3 regions of the Bacillus sp. Marseille-P3661 genome follow, and region 1 is predicted to be linked to each of the others. Evidence: riboswitches for the same ligand, from Rfam matches in the RefSeq annotation. Region 1 holds a riboswitch; each other region holds the start of a gene.
What was found. Region 1 has a riboswitch for S-adenosylmethionine ahead of C1724_RS08295 (YezD family protein). Riboswitches for the same ligand answer to the same signal wherever they lie in the genome.
Positions count from the first base shown of each region.

Region 2: another riboswitch for S-adenosylmethionine. It lies ahead of C1724_RS10415 (alpha/beta hydrolase); the one in region 1 lies ahead of C1724_RS08295 (YezD family protein).
Region 3: another riboswitch for S-adenosylmethionine. It lies ahead of C1724_RS02480 (acetyl-CoA C-acyltransferase); the one in region 1 lies ahead of C1724_RS08295 (YezD family protein).

Region 1 covers NZ_LT965953.1:1,768,528-1,775,873, reverse strand. The annotation lists gene C1724_RS08305 (chromate transporter) at 1-347, opposite strand, end outside; gene C1724_RS08300 (DUF2269 family protein) at 840-1,292, shown strand; gene C1724_RS26370 (hypothetical protein) at 1,451-1,558, shown strand; SAM riboswitch class I at 1,967-2,072, shown strand; gene C1724_RS08295 (YezD family protein) at 2,203-2,370, shown strand; gene C1724_RS08290 (sugar ABC transporter substrate-binding protein) at 2,822-3,895, shown strand; gene C1724_RS08285 (sugar ABC transporter ATP-binding protein) at 3,913-5,436, shown strand; gene C1724_RS08280 (ABC transporter permease) at 5,414-6,409, shown strand; gene C1724_RS08275 (ABC transporter permease) at 6,402-7,346, shown strand, end outside.
Region 2 covers NZ_LT965953.1:2,247,386-2,254,731, reverse strand. The annotation lists gene parC (DNA topoisomerase IV subunit A) at 1-201, shown strand, start outside; gene C1724_RS10440 (hypothetical protein) at 399-692, shown strand; gene C1724_RS10435 (HAD family hydrolase) at 766-1,560, shown strand; gene C1724_RS10430 (ketopantoate reductase family protein) at 1,690-2,619, shown strand; gene C1724_RS10425 (3'-5' exonuclease) at 2,657-3,583, opposite strand; gene C1724_RS10420 (polysaccharide deacetylase family protein) at 3,774-4,370, shown strand; gene C1724_RS10415 (alpha/beta hydrolase) at 4,415-5,191, opposite strand; SAM riboswitch class I at 5,321-5,428, opposite strand; gene C1724_RS10410 (C-terminal binding protein) at 5,785-6,783, shown strand; gene C1724_RS10405 (dihydrodipicolinate synthase family protein) at 6,808-7,346, shown strand, end outside.
Region 3 covers NZ_LT965953.1:549,642-556,987, forward strand. The annotation lists gene C1724_RS02470 (D-alanyl-D-alanine carboxypeptidase family protein) at 1-618, opposite strand, end outside; gene C1724_RS02475 (urease accessory protein UreH domain-containing protein) at 813-1,544, shown strand; SAM riboswitch class I at 1,716-1,821, shown strand; gene C1724_RS02480 (acetyl-CoA C-acyltransferase) at 1,920-3,089, shown strand; gene C1724_RS02485 (sodium:solute symporter family protein) at 3,313-4,815, shown strand; gene C1724_RS02490 (acetoacetate--CoA ligase) at 4,897-6,861, shown strand; gene C1724_RS02495 (thiolase family protein) at 6,858-7,346, shown strand, end outside.

The DNA.
Region 1 (7,346 bases):
AGTAAAGAGGGACTTATGATGAGAACACCGATTAAAACAACTAATGCGCCTGGTAAAATTAACGAGAAGACCGCGATAAAGCTTCCTATCCATCCTTTCAGTTTAAATCCAATTAAAGCGCCAAATGACATGAATTGAGGTGCGGGAATTAGTGCGGCTGCAACCATCATGGATTGTAATTCTTGTAAGGAAATCCAACGGTTCTGATGGACAAGAATACCCTCAATTTTGTGAGCATTTGCCCACATTCCTCCGAAAGTTGTCACTCCTATCCTAAAGAAACTTAAGGAAAGAGATAATAGACTGATTTGTGCTATTTTTATGGAATCGATGTTCTGTTCTTTCAAGGAAAACCCTCCTTTTTGGTAAATAAGAAGTGTACTAGTTTTATTATCTTCTTGCTTGTATGTTGCAATGAAAAAGTGTGCAGATATAAGAGTGCTTTAATAATATTTTTATTAGTAATATTTATTGTGATCTTTAGGAAATTAGGATTGTCGTGAAACAGAAATTCATGCTCTTATATAAATTGAATTTTTCAAAGAGTAATCGTCCAATGAGCCTGTATGTGAATTTTGAAAATGATGGAGAAATGTTATTCTCTTGATCCAGACTTTTCTATAAAAGTAGTGCCCTCCTTCAGTTTGACGTGTAGAGCTTTAGTAATATTAAATTGGACACAAACTGTTCCTGCATCCTAAGGATTTATAGAACTTTATGTCTACTTTTTTATTCAAATACTCAGGAATTTTGTAACAAAAAAAGTAAAAACTCATGGCTAAGCTACATATATATAATGGGTAACATCACATTGGTAATAAGAAAGTGAGGTTTTAGACATGAGTTTGTATGGCATAATCTTAGTAATTCATATCCTTGCAGCGGTTTGTGGTTTAGGTGCTGTGTTTGCCAACCCTTCAATCATGAAGAGAGGTACGAACGTGGAGAAGGCAAAACAAGCATTAGAAACAGCTAAAGACGTAGAAAAGTATGCGAAAATAGGAAGTATTACACTCCTCGTAACGGGATTAATATTGGGTGCAATTAATCCGTCTTTATTTACTCAAGCCTGGTACATTACTGCTTTAGTTATATATCTAGCTGTACAGCCAATCGTTGCTTATATGATCCCGAAAAGAGCAGAAAAGTTATATTTGATGTTACAAAACCAAGATAGCAACGAATTACCAAGTGATTTTATGCCAATTGCGATGCAAATCGGAAAGCTGGATAATATTGCTCGAGTTTCAGTTCTTATCCTAATTATCTTAATGTCACTTAAGCCATTCTAGGCCTCCGTCATGGGGGCTTATTTTATTTATTAATAGGTAATTATATACGGGGAGACAGGACTCTTTGGATCAATAAAAGATTTGATACTTGAAAGTGGGAAAGTTGCCAAAACTGAATATGAACATGTCACATCGGACGTTCCAAAGATCCAAGGGGTTTGAAAGGAACGGATATCCCTTTATTCGGAAGGATCACTGCGATTGCAGATGTTTTTGATGCGTTAAGTACCGTTCAGGTTTATAAAAAAGCTTGGAAATTGGTGTAGATCCTTAATTATTATCATGATGAAAAAGGAAAACACTTTGATTCAATTTTAGTGGATATTTTTCTTAAGAATGTAAATGGATTTTTAGCAATTAAAGAAACATATAGAGATTAAAAATCAAATTAAGGAAAAATAGATATTCTGAGTAACATCAGGGGTGTCTCACCTTCTTATTTGAAAAATAGCTCTAATTACTATCCGTTCATTAATAATTGTTTAAAATTAATTTGTAGAAAGTAAAAGCAAAAAAAAGATGGTTGACTTTTGCAAATTTTACATTTATTATTGTTTCTAAGTTGGAAATGTGAGTAACACACAAACTGCAATTCAATAATAAATTCTGTTGACACTTCCAATTTTTGGTTATAAACTAGATTTATATTTTTTGAAAAATTAAATACAAATAATTTCTTATCCAGAGAGGTGGAGGGACTGGCCCTATGATACCTCGGCAACAGACTTTAAATAAGTACTGTGCCAATTCCAGCAGGCTTACATGCTTGAAAGATAAGAAGAGCGCACTGTTTATATATGTCGTAAACAACCCTCTTCTTATGGAAGAGGGTTTTATTGTTGTTGAACTCATTTTGCTACTAGTCAACTAAGAGCAAAAAAAGTAAATGGTCATAAAGGGGGAATTAAAAGTGAATAGCTTAGATGAGACAAAAGTAAATCATATACTATCAACCCTAAAGGGAATCGAATACGGTTCTTTAGTTATTACGGTCCATAATGGAGAAATTACACAAATTGATGTAACTGAAAAAAAACGATTTACGCTAAAAAAAACCGAGAATAAAAATAATGGATAGAAGATATCTGCCGATTAGACCACTAAAGGCATCTTTATCCAATTCGTCTTATGTATTAGACGAATTGGTAAAGATGCTTTTTTTGTCCGAAAATTTGAAAAATATTAAATTTTAAGCGTACTTTTCCAGCTTCAGTGTCTAGCCCTCGGAGTCAAAGACGCATGGATGTGCATATCACGCTGTTGCCAAAGAAAGTGAGGTTTTAGCCGGGGGCTTGCCTGACATAGCTGATCAAGGCGTTGCGCTTTTCTAATTAATGTCCATCATAGACCAGTTAGTATATTTCCAAAGGATTCTCACTTTTTATAGTTATTTTTGATAGATATGAAATGCAAAAAAATTTGAAGGGGGTGGCCGGAATGAGGAAACTATAAAACTGATTTTGAAACACATACATTTCTTATTCACTCAGTGGTTCAGCAAATAACATACTAAATTTGGAGGGTTTTTTATGAGAATAAACAATTGGCTTAAGGGTATTATTTTTACTTTACTTTTACTACTAGTTTCAGCATGTAATGTCCAACTTGGTGGTGGTGATGGTACAGCAGACACAGATGCACCACCAAAAACAAATGATGAACACATAGATGTGGAAACTATTTCAACCGAGTTTACAGGTGTGGCAGATGGGCAGCCAGTACCGTCATTAGAAGGAAAGAATATCGGAGTGGCTGTCATTGGAACAACACATAACTTTGATCGTCAAGCATATCAAGGGCAAATTGACCGCATTAAAGAATTGGGTGGAAATCCAATCCCAGTTGATGGAGAGAGAAATGACCAAAAACATATAGCTGACATTGAAAACTTACTCACTCAAAAACCGGATGCGATTATTAAGGAGCTGGGTGATACCGCAGTGTATGAGCCAGTGATGAAAAAAGTACATGATGCCGGGATCCCAATTTTTACGATTGATCATCCTAGTCCATACAGTATTACGAACCACTTATCTGACAACTATTACATTGGAGAGTCACTAGCTAGAAAAATGTTTGAAGATATTGGTGGGGAAGGAACCATTGTTGTCTTTAATGGTTTTAGTGGGGTGCGTGTATGTGAAATTCGCTATGACATGATGAAGTACGTTGCCCAAGATTATCCAGGCATTAAATTTATTGAACCTGAGTTACAGGATATCATACCAGGAACAGTCGAGGATGCAAGAAAGAAAATTCAAGACTTATTAGTAAAATATCCAAACAAAGGCGATATTGACGCTGTTTGGGCTGCATGGGATTTACCAAGTATTGGTGCTGCACAAGCGATTGATGCAGCTGGTCGATCTGAAATTAATGTATATGGTGTCGATGCTGAACCTGCAGCAATAGAGCTTGTTGCCGATCCAAATAGCTCACTGACAGCTGATGTGGCACAAAAGCCATACAAAATAGGGCAAGCGGCAGTTGATACTGTAGCACGCTATTTAGCAGGTTTGGATGTACCAAAGTCCGTTTATATCGAAACCGAATTAATTACAAAAGACAATGCTGAAGAATACTTAGCTGAGATTAAGGAATAGAAGAGGCGGTGAGAGGAATGTCGGATTCAATTGTTCTAGAAATGGTCGGAATTGATAAAGTTTTTCCGGGGGTTAAGGCATTGGAACAAGTGAGTTTTCAATTAATAGAAGGAGAAATTCATGGTTTGTTAGGTGAAAACGGTGCCGGGAAATCGACGTTAATGAAGGTGCTTGCAGGGATTTATAGCCATGATGCTGGAGATATTCTCGTTCATGGGCAGAAACAAAAGAAACTTAATCCCAAGCAGGTGGAGAAACTAGGTATCTATTTTATCCATCAGGAAAGGTATGTTGTTCCAACATTAACTGTAGCGGAAACATTATTCCTAGGAAAGGAAAAGTTGTATACTTCCTTTGGCATAATGAAACGTAAAATAATGGAAAAACAAGCAGAAAAGTTTATTAAAGAAACAGTGGATGTCTCGATTGCGTGTAATCGTCTCATCTCCGAATTAACTGTGGGTGAACAACAATTGATTCAGATATGTAGAGCAATCATTCAGCAACCAAAGGTGTTAGTTTTTGATGAACCGACAGCAGTACTAGCAAAACAAGAAAAAGAAAAACTATTTGAGATTATACGTCAGCTACAAAAACGTTCCATTTCAATTGTATATATTTCACATTACTTTGGAGAGATTCTAGAGATATGCGATCGGATCACTGTACTTAGAGATGGAAAAAAAGTTAAAACCGCCTCAACTACGAATATGACGATTGAAGATATGGTGTACACCATTACTGGGAAACAACTTGAGGAGAAGAAGTTTGAAAAGGATTGGCAAGCAGGTGCAACCCTACTAGAGGTAAAGAATCTAACAAAAAAACATAGTTTTCAAGACGTAAGTTTCAAATTGAAAAAAGGTGAAATTGTTGGGATTACAGGGTTAATGGGCTCTGGTTACGCTGAGGTAGGAACTGCCATATTTGATAGTAAAGATGTAATTGGAGGAACGATAACGTTTGAGGGGAATGAGCTAAGTCGTCTAAGTCCAGAACGTTCTGTAGCATTAGGCATTGGCTATGTCCCAGAAGATAGAAGAAATCACGGGATTATAAAGAAAATGACTGTCAAACAAAATACTACACTAGCAAGCTTGAAGAGTGTTAGTAAAAGTGGTCTCATCCAATCCAAAAAAGAAAGCACAAAAGTACAGGAGTTAATTGAGAAATTAGATGTCCGTACACCAAACCTGGAGGAAGAAATAGAGTTTTTAAGTGGTGGAAACCAACAAAAAGTAGTGTTAGCCAAATGGCTACATAGTGGCTCTAAACTTTTTATCCTTAATCAACCAACGGCGGCCGTTGATGTGGGAGCAAAAGCTGAGATTTACCAGTTAATTATCGAACTTGCAAAGCAAGGGGCTGGTATTCTTCTAATCTCTCAAGATCTTAAAGAGCTCGAACGATTAAGTGACACCGTATACGTCATGTACCGCGGTAAAATTATCGACGAAATCCCGGGAGAGAAATTAACGTCAGATCAGCTCATGTTATCGATGATGGGAGGGAATACAGTTGGCACAGTCAACCACGGTTAAACAGTCCACGCTGTCACTTCCAAATCTATGGAAATATAGTGGGTATATTGTTTTTATACTGGTAGCATTATTCTTTTCCTTGAGTACAAGTACGTTTTTAACCTATGGAAATATTATCAATATTCTTGTACAGTCTAGTGCTCTAGGTGTTGCAGCATGTGGAATTACTGCCATTCTTATTGGAGGTGGCAACCATGTTATTCGAGGTGGAATGGATTTATCCATTGCCAACAATTTAGCATTAAACACGGCTGTCATTGCTGTTCTCCTTCAATCAGGTTTTAGTTTTTGGACAGCAGTTGGATTAAGTCTCTTATGTAGTGTGGCTGTTGGAATCGTCAATGCAATTGTTGTCGTCCATTTTAAAGTAATCCCATTATTAGCTACATTAGCCATGATGTATTTATTACAAGGGGTTGAGTTATTACTCACAAAAAACACGGTGGTAAGTATTGATAATCCAACGTTAAAGTTTATTGCAAATGAAACGCTTTTGAATATTCCGATTCCGATTATTGTTTTCGGCGTTATCGCAATCAGTATGTATATTGTTTTCAATAAAACTGTCCTCGGTCAGTGGGTTTATGCATCAGGTGGAAATTCAGGTGCTGCAACCAATGCAGGAATTAATGTAAATGCCGTTGTTGCGTTTACGTATATACTTGCTGCTGTACTAGCAAGTATTGCCAGTCTGCTAGTTTCATCGCGGTTAGCTGGTAGTGTACCAGGTATTGGGAATTTAATGCTACTAGACGTTTTATTGGCTGGTTTAATGAGTGCTATTTTTTCAAGGTTATCTATGCCGAATATTCACGGTGCAATCTTAAGTGCAATATTTGTTGGGATGTTAACGAACGGTTTTACATTAATCCAGGTTCCAACCTATTGGATCTATGCTATTAAAGGTGCACTTATTCTGTTTGCCGTTACGATTACGACTAAGCAACAAAGGAGGTTAACGTCCAATGGCTAAATCAGTAGTTTACAAACGTCTAGCGATTACTCGGTCACAAAAAGATTTCTCACTTACTAGATATGCAACCTTACTCGCTTTTGTCGGGGTGGTCGTCTTATTTTCAATTATTACCCCCACATTTTTTACGGCCCCAAACATTGCTAATATTTTGAGTCAATCAGCTATTTTAGCATTAGTAGCAATTGGCTTATCGTTTGTCATAGCAATCGGGGGAATGGATTTATCGATTGCAGTATCCTATGATGCTGGTGCCCTTATGACCATTTTGGCACTGCAATCTGGTTTCAGTCTAGTTCCGGCTATTTTATTAGGCCTGAGCGCAGGTGTCTTAATTGGTCTTTTTAACGGATTATTTGTTGTAAAAACAAAGGTAACCCCCTTCTTAGTTACGCTTGGAACACTCTTTATTATCGAAAGTGTAGAAAAAATAGTAACCAGAGGCGGTGAGTCCATCTACCTGTCAGGAGTAAGTGAAACCTTTCGTTATTTAGGCCAAGGCAGTTTTTTAGTTATAACAACTGCAGATGGCAGCCGAATTGATTTTAAATTTTCACTTATTCTAGTGATCATTGTTGCGATTGTTACCCATTTTTTATTAAAAAAATCGGTATTTGGACGTAGGCTTTATTCGATTGGGGCGCAGAAGGAAGCGGCCTTGTTATCTGGTGTGCCTGTTAATCGCTATATTATTTATGCATTCGTGATAAGTGCTGTAATATGCGCCTTTGCTGGGATTATTGGGTCTTCTGTTTTAAATTCTTTCACACCAGTGAGCGGTCGCTATTATTTACTTGATGCAATCGGGGCTGTTTTTATTGGTAGTACCCTTCAAAAACAAGGGTTTGCCAATATTCCAGGGACATTAATTGGCGTGCTTTTGTTCGGGGTATTAGCGAATGGACTGAATTTAGCGGGGCTTAATTTTTATTGGCAA
Region 2 (7,346 bases), 480 kb from region 1:
TTAAAAGCTGTCGAAAAAAATCAACTAGTATTTTTGAAAACAGAAAAAGATATTATTACAAGCGTGGATCCTGAGAATTTAAGGTTAAATGATCGTTACAGTAATGGATCGTTTATTATCGATGCTGATGAAAGTGGAAGTATTAAAGAAGTATGGATAGTCTCAAAGGATACAGAACCCATAGACGAGGGGAAAGAGTAGTATATTTATGAAAGTTTAAGCACCGCTCTATGATAGTGGCGGTGCTTTTCTACAAGTTATATTTTCTGAAATGTTTCACATTCAAAACCAAGTACATATCCTGAAAGTTTTAGGTAGTTTAAATAAATAAAGTGAATTTACACAAAATAATGTTGAATAACCTAGACATACTCGAATAGAAAGAGAGAAGGGGTAAAATGAATGTGATACAACAAGTAATTAATCTGTTGAATATGCAAAAATTTGGTAGTGGATTTTTACAAATATTTGGACTGCAGCAAAAGAAAAGAAGTCAAACACCTTGGATTATTACCATCTTGAGTATACTAGCAGCAGGGATCACTGTTAGTTTTTTTAAAAACATTAAAACTGAGCCAAAGCAAACCCGTTTAAGCCTTAATGAAGATTCAGTAAATACATCTTTAAATGCAGGTCGATTAAAACCATTAATCGAAATGGCGAATGAGTTTGCGCCTGATCTAAAAAAATAGTGAAGTAAATCGAGAAGGCTTTCATTACGTTTGAAGCCTTTTCTTTATTGAATAGAGTTAGGAGCATTTTTTTATGATTAAAATGATAATCTGTGATCTGGATGGAACCTTATTAACCGAGAAAAATGAAATAAGTATAAAGGATAAACAAGCTGTAAATATGGCTTTACAGCAAGGCATAGATTTTTGCCTTGCATCAGGTCGAAAGGATATCGATATTAAAGCTGTTGCAAATATGTTAGGATCAAAATTCCATCGTATTAGTCAAAATGGCGGCTTTATTTATACCGTCGAGGAAAAACAACTACATGAAACTACATTTCCGCCTGAAGTAGCAATAGAATTATATGAGCGAATTAAAAAAGAAAATCTAATTACTTTTCTCTCAACGATCGATAAAGAATATGTGGAAGAAAGAACGGAGCATATAATAAAGATTGAAGAAAGATTGTTTAGTCCTGTACTAGAAGAAAAAAATTTGTTAAATAAAATAGGAAAAACTATCTTTCCATCAAAGTTAATTCTTAATGGAACAGAGGAACAAATATGTAAGCTACACAAAGAGCTGACTGAGCAGTATCCCAACGTAATGGATGCCTATATATCTGAATCGAAAATACTGGATATTGTTCCAAAGAATATAAGCAAAGGTAATGCCATTCTTATTTTGCTTGACCACCTTGATATCAATCAAGAGGAAATTGCATGTATTGGGGATTCTTTTAATGATATACCAATGTTTCAATTGACTGAGCACAGCTTTGCGATGGCTACTGCCCATCAGGATGTAAAAAAAGCAGCTACTCATGTTGTAGAAACAGTAGCAGATGCAATTTACGAATTAATCGGAGTGAAAACCGATCAATAAGAGTTACCCCCATAATATACTTATTCTATAAAAAGACTTTAATTGTTGTGCAGCGACATTTAGAATTGTAGTATATTTGTTTAATAATTGCTCATAAATATGTGAGTAACGAGGAAAAGGGGGATTTGTATGAATATTGTAGTAATGGGTGCTGGTGCAGTTGGTGGATATTTCGGTGGAAAGCTAGCTTTTAAGGGAAATAGGGTTACGTTTTTAGTACGCCCCAAACGATATGAACAGCTAAAGAAACACGGTCTAAATGTATATAGTGTTCACGGAGATTTTTCGATTTGCCCTACATTGGCAAAAGACGTAAGCCAAATTAAAGAACCTGATCTAGTTATATTATCTTTAAAAAATTACCATCTAAATGAAGCTCTACCACAAATTAGTGAATTAGTTCAAAAAGGATCAAAAATACTTCCTCTATTAAATGGTGTAGAGCATCTTGATTTGTTGGTTTCAAAGTATGGAAAGGAAAATGTACTAGGAGGTTTATGCCAAATAGAAACAACACTCAATTCACAAGGAGATGTTGTGCAAACAAGTCATATGCAAGATATTATTTTTGGTTCATTGACCTCAGAAAAGTCCCAGATGGTGAATAAGCTTGAAGAAAAGATGAGAGAAGCTGGCATTACTGTAACATTGTCAGAAAATATTTTAACTGATATTTGGAGGAAATATATATTTATTACATCTTTAAGTGGGATTACATCAGCACTACGCCAACCAATTGGAGTTGCAATCAAGGATGTAGAAACCTTTTCATTTTTACAAGAGATGATTAAGGAAATAGTGGCAATCGCTAAACTTAAAGGAGTTTTTATACCAGAGGATATGGGTGATCAGATTATTCAAATGCTCCAAAATCTACCACCCGCAATGACATCATCGATGCATCGTGATCTTCAAAAAGGCCTGCCACTTGAGTTAGATAGTATCCAAGGAGCAGTTTTGAAATTTGCAGCAGAATATGGTGTATCAACTCCAAATGTAAAGGCACTATATTCATTGCTACATCCTTTCAAGAATGGTTCTATCATTGAGTCTGAATGAAAATTAAAAATCCGAAACATTAGTTCATTTCGGATTTTTAAGCTGTTAATTTGTGGAGTGGTTTAATTAATTGCTCATGAAGGATGACAATTTTTGAGCCGTATGAAAGGTGATACTCATAATTAGACATCAGTTCTAGATAAAAAGATAGTAGTTCTTTTACCCACTCAATGATCTGGCTATCGTATAGCCCAGCACGATTAGTAATAATGTTTTCGTATTTATGAACTATTTTTTTTGTCCGTTTAATCAGTTTTTTTGCATCTCTTATTTTATGGATAATCTTTAAGTCTGTTAAATAATCCTGAATATCTTGCTTAAATTGGTATTTCAACTCGGTATTAATGTCTATCGCACTAACATCTTTGTCAATAAAAATGAATTGTTTTAACATGATAAGCTCTGACTGTTTTGGAGCTTGTGTAAAGTTAATATATAATTGTAGTGTATTATAGGAATCGTACATTGGATTATGTGTTTCGCCAACAAATTCCAGGTTATATAAGCCTAACGCATTTTCAACAGAGTGATTTGTTTTTGATACCTTTTTCGTGAAAATTTCCTGAAAATCGATATAGCGTTTTTCAATTTTGGCAATCGTACTTACAGGGATATTATGCATTTGGGCATCGTGTTGTAAACGTAATAAATCACTTGTTGACCAAGAAAAAAAGCGGGTTTTTTTAACTCCATTAATCCAATCTAAAAATTGTCCAAACACTGTTGGGAAACCGTTAGCTTGGTCCAAATCAGAGTCTTGAATACCCGTTAATGATTTGCAAAAATCACTTAAAGGTTCTAAAGTAGTTGGACGTATATATTGATCAAAAGTTTCTATTTCTTTAGTTTGAAGGTCATATTTAACAGCACCTAAACGTATGGCTTCCATTTCTGCGAATGGCATAGCACGCTTTGAGCAAAGCATTTCAAAATCAAAAAATACATATTGTTTGATAGTTGCCATTTTTTCTCCCCTTCCCTAACATGATATTATAAATGGCTTTAATCTTATAGATAAAGTAAAAAGTTTTTCCAATTGAATTCCAAATTACAGTGATTCTATTAAGCTAGTTAAAAAATTCTGTGTAGATGGGATAAATCACAATCTAGGAGTGAATTTTATGAATAGTCCTTGAGTAGTTAAAAGTGAGATCGTGTACGATCTTAAAGATAACCGCTGGTTGACTAACGTATCACAAATGAAAAATAACAACGATAAAGTTGTATTGACATTTGATGATGGTCCAAGCAGGAACTTAAATACAATCTTAGATATTTTATTAAAAGAAAAGGTGCCTGCTGTATTCTTTTGGCAATCTCGATTACTTTATGAAAAACGGCCTTGGAAAAGAGTGCTCGCAGAAGGCCACAGGATTGGTACACATAGCATTAATCATAAAGATCTAGTTAGATTGTCATATAGTGAGCAGTACAGACAGATTAAGAGTAGTAAGAAGTCAATTGAAAAAATTACTGGAGAAACAGTTTCTTATTTTAGACCGCCGTTTGGTAGATATAATGACGCAACATTAGATATATTGGAACGGTTACAGTTAACCCCAATTATGTGGGAAATTTCATCATATGATTGGGAATTAAAGGAACAGCCTTATATGATTGTTAATAATGTTGTTGAAAATAGTAGGCCAGGCTCGATTGTTTTACTACATGAGCTAGAACAAACAGTGGTGGCTTTACCCCATATTATAAAAGGCATACGTGCTAAAGGTCTAGACTTCTGCACTTTTTAATTCGAACAGAAGGGATGAGAGTATTTAAATCAAAGTATAAACTCCTACTGGAGGAGTTTATACTTTTGTTTTTGGCTTTTAACATCGGTAATAAAATCAATAGTGTGATTAATGATGATATTTTTATCATAGTCCATAGATGCTACATGGTAGGAATTGTTCAGTATCTTTATCATCTTATGTTGCGATTGGACACTATCATAGATAAAATCCGTACTTATTGGTGGTACAACATGGTCAATAGAGGATTTAAAAAGTAAAAGTGGGCACGTTACCTGGTAAAGTGTCTTTTTTGTATGATCAATTACGGATAGTAATTGCTTAATTGAATGTAATGGTACCTGCTCGTAAGTGATTTCGTTTACCGCTTGGTCTTTGATATCAGGGGTACCTTCATGAATATATCTAGGTGACTCAGCGCCCCTATAGATTTCATATCCGGGTACGTGGATTGCAGCATTTATAGTAATAACTCCACTTACATCCTTAAGTATACTTGCAAGGTGCAATGCAAGTATGCCACCCATCGATTGACCAATTATGAAAACTTGGTCACATTCTTTTTTTAATGTGTTATATGCATCTATACATTCGTTAATCCATTCGTAATAGCTTATAGTATTAAGGTCTGTATAATGTGTGCCGTGACCTTTTAATCTTGGAGCTAAGACTGTCAATCCCTTTTCAGCATACTTTTCTCCTATATATTGAACGCTTTGTGGCGTTCCAACAAAGCCATGAAGTAGTAAAATACCAGTATTATTTCCTTTTATATAAAAAGATTCCGCACCTTTTAGTACATTATATTCATTTGGTATCATCTAAATCTCTCCTCTTTAAGTTGTTTAATTGTTAAAAAATCATTTAGAAAACTATATTAAAACAAGGGCATTAGAATTTAAGAGCATATAAAAAACCCCTTTGCGCGGTTGCAAAGGAGTTTTAACATTACGTCATCATCCAAAGCAATTGGCTTTGTTGGTAGGAGCACCTTTTCCATTTAAGGCTGGTTGCTGTGGAGTCAGTGAGCCAAATCTCTCGTCCACTCTTGATAATCTATATTGAGTTTTCCGATTTATTTAATCGGTTTTATTCTAACATGATGAAATCTGCATGTCAATTAGCAAATTTTAAATATAACAATCCTGCAGTAAACAAGATACGAGGTACATATAATCCTGAGTAATTAAAGGCGTAGTGGATAAGGAATTAATGAATTGTGACAATCTTAAAAACTCATTCAAATTTATTGATAAAAAAAATAAATTACTATAAAATAAGAATAGTTTTTAAATATTCAAAACTCTGTTTTATTATATAGAACAGAGTTAGTCGCATTTTCAGGAGAATATTTTAGACTAAACTACATAATACTAGTCGCAGAAAGAATATATGTAATTAGGAGATGAATCAGTTGAGTAAGTTTAAAGTAGTTATTACAGATTTTGAATTTTCCACGTTAGCACCTGAAGAAGAAGTGCTTGCTACTGTTGATGCAGAGTTAATCCGTGCACAATGTAAAACAGAGGACGAAGTGATTGAAGCGGCAAAGGATGCTGATGGTATCCTTAATCAATACGCTCCGATTTCTAGAAAAGTGCTTGAAAGCCTTCCAAATTTAAAAGTTGTCTCACGCTATGGTGTTGGTGTAAATACAGTTGATATTGCAGCAGCGACAGAAAATAATGTTATTGTAGGTAATGTCACAGATTATTGTATGGATGAAGTTTCAGATCATGCATTCGCACTATTAATGTCTTGTGCTAGAAAAACAGTAGTATTAAATAATGAAGTTAAACGAGGAAATTGGGATTTTAAAGTAAGCGTACCAATCTTCCGTCTAAGAGGACGTGTGTTAGGCTTAGCCGGTCTTGGCCGTATACCTCAAACCTTGGCTAAAAAAGCTCAGGCATTCGGTATCAATGTCATTGCATATGATCCATTCATACCTGAACAAGTTGCTAATGATTTAAATGTAAAGCTAGTAACTCTTGATGAACTATGTGAGCAATCTGACTATATATCTGTTCATACACCTTTAATGGAGTCAACTCGTGGCTTAATTGGAGAAAAACAATTCAAGTTAATGAAAAAAGAAGCGATTATTATTAATACTGCTCGAGGTCCTGTTATTGACGAGCAAGCGTTAATTAAGGCGTTACAAGATGGGGAAATTGCAGGAGCAGGTTTGGACGTTCTAGAACAGGAACCTATTGCAAGTGATAACCCATTGTTAAAAATGGATAATGTTGTATTAAATCCACATGCTGCTTGGTATTCTGAAGAGGCAGAGTTAGAATTGAAACGAAAAACAGCACAAAATATCGCCGATGTATTAGCAGGATATTATCCTACTTATTTGTTCAATAAAGAAGTAAAAGAAACAGTAAAACTAAAAGAAAAGAATAATTAGTCTATTTTGGGAGTGTAAAAACTGATGAGTACGAACGTGCTGTTTAAAGGTATTATCCCACCGGTTTCAACTTTGTTTACTAGCGATGGTTCTTTAGATACTGCAAGTATGAAAAAGCTAATTGATTATTTAATCGATTCAGGAGTCAATGGTCTATTCTTTTTAGGTACAGGTGGCGAATTCAGTCAAATGTCAACTGAAGAAAGAATGGAAGTAGCTTCGTTTGCAACTAAATACGTAGCCGGTCGTGTTCCTGTTCTTATCGGAACAGGGGGTACGAATACTCGTGAGGTAATAGACTTATCAAAACATAGTAAAGAAGTAGGGGCAGATGGTGTTGTTATCGTCAACCCTTTTTATTGGAATTTATCTGAAGAAAACTTATATAAACACTACTCAACTATTGCCGAATCGGTAGATACAAACATAATTTTTTATAACTTTCCTGGATTGACTGGTCAGGATCTATCTCCGGAGTTTGTTCTCAAGCTTGCTAAGAATCATTCTAATATCGTAGGTATTAAAGAAACTGTTGATACAGCTGGACATATTCGAGAAATGAT
Region 3 (7,346 bases), 1.2 Mb from region 1:
GGTTGTGTCCCAACCTTGTCCATCCCATTTTAGTTTGCTTGTTCCAAATATTTCACGGAAGGTATCATTTTTTAGCGCATATTTCGTTAGAGTAGCTAGATCATATGCAGTTGTTTTTTGTTCTAAATGATAAAGTCCATGCGGGTTTCTAAAAGTTGTGTTCTTTAATCCAACCTTATTTTGAATAAATTCATTCATTCTATTGGAAAAAGCAGCAGAACTCCCATCGAAGTGTTCAGCTATTGCAATTGCTGCATCATTACCAGAACTAATTAAGATTCCCTGCACAAGCTTATGCAAGGGAACTTGTTCACCAATTTCTAAATAAACTCGTGTACCTTCTATATTTCTTGCATTTTCACTTACTGTAACAAGATCATCTAAATCGCCTTCTTCAATTGCAATAATAGCTGTTGCAATTTTAGTTAAACTCGCTGGATATAATGATGTATTCCTGTTTTTGCTGTATAGAATAGATCCAGTATTTGCATCCATTAATACAGCTGCTTCACTATCAATCCTCAAACTTTCGTTTCCATCCTGAGCGAATATATTATTTGGAAGTTGCACTGTTAATAAAATATGAATTAACGTTAATAGAATTATTTTTTTTACCATGATTCCCCTTTCTCCTTAAAACTACAGTCTATAATAGTATTCGTTGCAATAGTGGTTTTTAGGTTCCAAAATTATATTAAAATTCCCATGAACTACATTGATTACTGTTTGGATTTTAAAAGAGCAGTATAATAATGGTAGGCAAGCTATATTCTTCGTGTGTGGCAAGTAGTGAAAGGGTGAGTGGGGATCAAATGTATGCGATACTAAGTCAAATCAGTAATTTCTTAAGCCAACCATTAATAAAATTAGCGTATGGATTTGAAGGGATCCCTATATTAGCTGCTTTATTTCTAGGACTGGTCGGTGCATTGGCTCCTTGTCAATTTACAGGAAATCTTGGAGCAATCACAATATATAGCAATCGTTCCCTTCAAGATAAAGTAGCTTGGTCAGACGTGATTTGGTTTACACTTGGAAAAATGGTTGTTTTCTCTGGGCTAGGTTTTATTGTCTGGCTATTAGGAAAGGAATTTCAAGACTACCTCACGTTAATTTTTCCGTGGATTCGAAAAGCAATCGGCCCTATTCTTATGTTAATTGGTGTGTTTATGCTTGGTATCATTAAAATGAATTGGACGTTAACACTCGGAAATATTCCGGAACGTTTAAAAGTGGGGAGAACAGGGGCGTTTTTTATGGGGGCAGGCTTTTCGTTAGGCTTTTGTCCAACTATGTTCATTTTGTTTTTTGTCACATTAATGCCTATTGTACTTTCTACTTCTTTTGGAGCTATTTTACCTAGTATATTTGCAATCGGTACTTCATTACCGATAATAATAGCGATCTTTTTAATTTGGTATTTTGATATGAGTGGGTCTGCTATGAAGAAAAAAGGAAGGAAAATAGGGACCATTATTCAAAGAACCGCGGGAGTGTTCATGATCGTCCTAGGAATTTTAGATACAATTGCATATTGGCTATAGGAAAATAAAAAAAGTTGCTCAAGGTTTCTTAATCTAACATTAACATCTCGCCACCCAGTAAAATACGTTTTAAAAAACACAAAAAAACTATTGACGTGCTGTTTATAGTTTGTTATTGTTTAACTTATCAAATTAACGAATAATTTTTAACAGTAAAAAAATAAATATTTACTCTTATCACGAGTAGGCTGAGGGATTTGGCCCTATGACGCCCGGCAACCGCCCTATATGGGAATGGTGCTACTTCCAACAGACAGGAATGTCTGAAAGATAAGAGGGCGAAGCCGCAATGGTTTATGACTTCAACCTCTTTCTTTGGAAAGAGGTTTTTTATATGGAAAAAATTAAAGTTATACGAAAGGATGGAGCGAGCATATGAATACGGTCATTCTAGAAGGGGTTCGGACACCTTTTGGGAAGTGGAAAGGCAGCTTAGCTGGTTTAGAGGCAAAGGAAATTGGGACTTTAGCTGTAAAAGAATTAGTAAAACGTGTACCAGAAGTGGCAAGTGAGGCGGATGGTGTTTTACTAGCTCAAGTACTTCAAGCGGGGCAAGGTCAGAATCCGGCTAGGAGAGTCGCAATCGATGCAGGCGTTTCGTTGTCAGTCCCCGCGATTACATTAAATAATGTTTGTTTAGCTGGTTTAGCTTCAATTTCGGATGCAGTGCGACGTATTCATTTTGGAGAAGGAGACTTATACATAACCGGTGGATTTGACTCCATGACAAATGCCCCGTACACGGCGCCATTTCGCAAGGAACAATCGATGGGACCACTGCAACTGACGGATACATTAATTAACGATGGTTTGTGGTGTTCGTTAGCAGACGACTCAATGGGCGTGTTAACAGATTTGAAAAATAAAGACTTTAAGATTGATAGAAAAGCTCAAGATGAATATGCACAGCTATCACAAGAACGGGCAGCTGCTGCGCAACAAAAAGGTTGGCTCCAAGATGAAATTGTTCCATTAATACTGAATGGGAAAACATTTACAGACGATGAAGGCATTCGACCCAATTCTACGTTAGAAAAACTAGAAACACTTCGACCGGCATTTGTCGAAGACGGTACGATCACAGCGGGGAATGCGTCTCAAATGACAGATGGAGCAAGTGTAGGAATTGTTTCCACCGAAAAGAAAGCAGAGCATCTTGGCAAAACACCTTTAGCACGAATTCTAGGATGGGCTGAAATTGCTGGTCCCGATACGAGTTTGCATACAAAGCCAGCGCAAGCCATTAAAGCGGTGTTGGAGAAGACCAAGTTAACTTTGAATGATATTGATTTATTTGAAATCAATGAAGCTTTTGCAAGTGTTGTTGTTGCAAGCTGCCGCGAGCTAGGAATTGGCTATGACCGAGTGAATGTTAATGGTGGCGCGATTGCCATCGGTCATCCGCTGGGTGGAACAGGATTTCGTCTTGTCCTAACAGTAGCGAAGGAGCTACAACGCCGAGGTGGCGGCAAGGGAATCGCATCGCTTTGCGGCGGTGGCGGCCAAGGCATGGCTGTTTTAATAGAAGTTCCAAAAAGCTGGTAGAAGTAAACCAAACCGAACGGTAATAAACGAAACTACTGCATTTTTAATAGCGTAAATACAAAAGACTGAAGATTTTTATAAACTGAATGTTTTTACTAGAAAAACAATTATGGAGGATGAAAACGATGATTTATACTTACTTTGCACTGATAGCCTTATGCTGGACCGTTGGATTAATTATATGGAAGAAATCTTATGTAACAAAAGAGGGGAGCGATAAATAATGCCTACAGTAACGGGGTCTTTATTTTGGACGATTATTATCCTATTGATTGGTTATTTTGGAGTTGTTGTTTGGATCGGGAAAAAAGGAAATCGTTTTAGTAAGTCAATGACAGGCTTTGCAACGGCTCGTGGAAAAGTAAATCCCATCGTTGTCGGCGCAAGCTTTGCAGCTTCGTACTCGAGCGCCAATTTATTTATCGGTGTTCCAGGCTTAGCTTATCAATATGGTACAGCGGTGCTTTGGTATACATTAGGTTGTTTTGGTGTTTCGTGGATTGGCTTGCTTTTATTTGCGAAAACATTCTGGAGATACAGCAAAAAGTTTGGCGGTGTATCGACATTACCTGAATGGCTTGGAAGACGCTATAATAGCAAAGCACTTCAAGTGCTTGTGGCTTTATTAATTTTATTCAACGTTTATTATATTGTTGGTCAAAACGTAGGATTAGCGACAATTTTTGAATCAGTATTAAACATTCCTTATTTCTGGGGAATTATTATTGGCGTATTCATCACCATTCTATATATCGGGCTTGGCGGTGCTTATGCCCAATTAGTGACAGACGGTTTTCAAGGGATTTTAATGGCAATCACATCTATTCTAGTATTAGTTTCGTTATTCTGGACAATTGGCGGTGGCTTGAACGTATTTGGAGAGTTGACTAATAAGCTTGAAGCGATTGATCCGAATTTGACAGGTTTCTTATCAACAGGTGGACCTTATGATAGCGTCCTAGCGGTTATGGCTGTTCAATTTTTATTATTCAGCTTTGTATTAATGCCACACTTATTAAACAAAGTGTTGTCATTGGAAAGTGAAGAGCAGCTTGCTCCGTTTACATTATCTGCAGGGGTTGTTTTATTCGTAATTTCGACGTTAATGGTCATTGGTGGTTTAGCAGCACGAGCAATATATCCAACACTAGCTAGTGCAGATGCTGCAATTCCAGTTTATGTGCTAGAATCATTCCCGCCAGTCATTGCTGCTATTATCATTGTAGGGATTATCTCAGCAATACTTTCAAGTACGGATAGTCTTTACCTAGGGGTTACAACTAGTATTGGTAATGACATTTATAAAGTATTGGCGCCAGTTTTATCGAAAAAGCCGATTGCAGCAGACCTGCTAGATAATAATGCAGTAAAAGTAGCCAAAGGTTCCTTATTATTTGTAGGTTTAGCTACTTTATATATTTCATTAGACCGTCCGGAGTCGTTATCGATTTTAATTCAATTTAGTTTTTCTGCGATAATAAGTGGAATCATTGCACCGGTTACTTTAGGGTATCTATGGAAAAAGTCAAATGGTCCTGGTGCGATTGCTGCTTTAATTACCGGTACAGCACTGTATGTATTTTTTACAAATCAAAATATTATTGGGAATATCTACCTAGCGATGTTCTTTGCATCCGTTGCATCATTTGTCGTTATGACTGTAACTAGCTTATTAACGCAAAGTGCAACAAATCAACAGGAAGCTTTAACGATTTCCAATAAATAATAGTAAGGGTGATAGTCTGCTAGAGTCGGAAACTTCGAGCTTTAGCAGACCATTTGTTTTATAAATAAGGAGGAAGAAGTAATGGTACAACAACCGAGAGTTTTCGATAATAATATACTATGGCAACCATCAGAAAAACGAATCTCTGAATCGAATATAAAACGTTTTGCAGATCAAATTGGTATTCCGGTCCAGCCTTATGAACGTCTTTACCGTTGGTCAATTGCAAAACCAGGTGAGTTTTGGTCGGCAGTTTGGGATTTCGCAGAAATTATTGGTGAAAAAGGAGAAACTGCATTTGTTTCAGCAGAAAACGGTGGCATGTTGGGTGCAAACTGGTTCCCGAATGCAAGCTTAAATTTAGCAGAAAACCTATTGCGCGGGGACGGTTCTCGTGTTGCAGTTTATGAAGCGGGTGAACAGGGCGTCAAGCGTGTTGTGACAATGGCCGAATTACGAAGCTTGGTTGCGAAGGCGCAAACAGGATTACAAAAGTTAGGTGTATCTCAAGGCGATCGTGTAGCAGGTATTGTAACGAATGGCTTAGAATCATTAGTTTCATTATTAGCAACTGCTTCGCTTGGTGCGGTATGGAGCTCGTGTTCACCTGATTTTGGTGCTAAAGGTATTATCGATCGAATTGGTCAGGTTCAACCAAAAGTATTAATTGCTTCTCTTGACTATCAATATAATGGAAAGTTTTTTAATATTCGCGAGAACGTTGTGGCGGTATGCAATGAACTTAAAGGGTTATCTGCGGTTGTAAGTTTGTCCGAAACGCCGGAGTTCTCTGTTGAGTCCGGAGCAAAACTGCTAACTTGGGGTGAACTTTTGGCGAATGATGCTGAGGAACCAACGTTTAATCGCGTACCTTTTAATCATCCTATATATATTCTTTATACATCTGGTACAACTGGTCTGCCAAAATGTATAGTTCATTCTGTAGGTGGCGTTTTGCTACAGCATGTGAAAGAGCATCAGCTTCATTGTGATGTGAAACAAGGTGATGTTTTATCATGGTATACAAGTACTGCATGGATGATGTATCCATGGCTAGTGTCTGGACTTGCAAGCGAGGCAGCGATTTTACTTTATGATGGCTCACCGATTCGAAAAGACCGTATTGGCATCCTTTGGGAAATTGCTGAAGAAATTGGTCTTACTCATTTTGGTACAAGTCCAAAGTACTTAGCTTCATTAGAAAAATGCGGGTATGAGATTGGCAAGAATCATGATTTGTCTGCCCTTCAAGCTATTCTGTCTTGCGGTGCTCCGTTAATAAGTGAACAATATGACTGGATTTATAAAACGATAAAAGAAGATGTATTGCTAGAGTCTATTTCTGGTGGTACAGAAATTATTGGCTGCTTTGTGATGGGTACGCCTGTTCATCCGGTTTTCCGTGGTGAAATTACATGTAAAGCACTCGGTATGGCTGTTGATATTTTAGATGATCGTGGCGCTTCCGTGATTGGTAAAAAAGGCGAATTAGTTTGTACGCAACCATTCCCAAGTATGCCGATTACCTTCTGGGGCGAAGGCGGAGATGAACGCTATTTCAACTCATATTTTGCAGTCCGTGAAGGAATATGGACGCATGGTGATTTAGCGGAACAGACAATTGAAGGCTCGCTTATCATTTATGGGCGCACAGATACAGTGCTTAACCCTGGTGGTGTTCGTATTGGGACAGCGGAAATTTACCGTGTTGTTGAGCAAATCCCGCAAATTAAGGATTCAATTGTATTTGGATTTCCTATTGAAAATGATGAAGAAATTGTTTTATGTGTAGTGACAGAAGATGGCGAGCTAGATACGACACTTGCTGAACAAATCCGTAAAGATATAAAGAAGAAAGCATCGCCGCGACATGTACCACGCCGTATATATACTGTAAAAGAAGTTCCTTATACAAATAATGGAAAAAAGGTTGAAGGAGCTGTTCGTTCTACAGTTCGTGGACAAGAGGTTAAAAATAAGGCTTCATTAGCAAACCCAGAATGCCTTGAAGAATATGCAGTATTGTCTGAAAGGAGTTATTTATGATGATACAACGTCAAAAGCCGTCTGCTGCAATCGTTGGGATTAGTGAATTAAAACCTGTTCGCTATACAGAAGGAGCAACAACGCTCGGCATGATTGCTGAATCTGTTCGGTTAGCAGCGCTTGACGCTGGTATCGGAAAAGACCAAATTGATGGCTTGCTAGTTGGCCCTCAAGTCGGAGAAACACCACAGCATGTGCCTGCTACAGTAAGTGAATATCTTGGCCTTGAACCCAGGATGTCAAATGTTGTTGATTTAGGCGGTGCTACAGGTGCAGGTATGCTGTGGCGTGCGCAAGCATACATTGAAGCGGGAATGTGTGAAACGGTTGTGTGTGTGCTGGCTAATATAAATGAAAAAGGCAAAACACCGCGCTCACCTAACCGCAATCCAATTCGTGAATTTGATGTACCGTTTGGTGCATCTGGTGCCAATACATCCTATGCCTTGCTGAAAAAGCGACATATGGAGCAATACGGCACCACG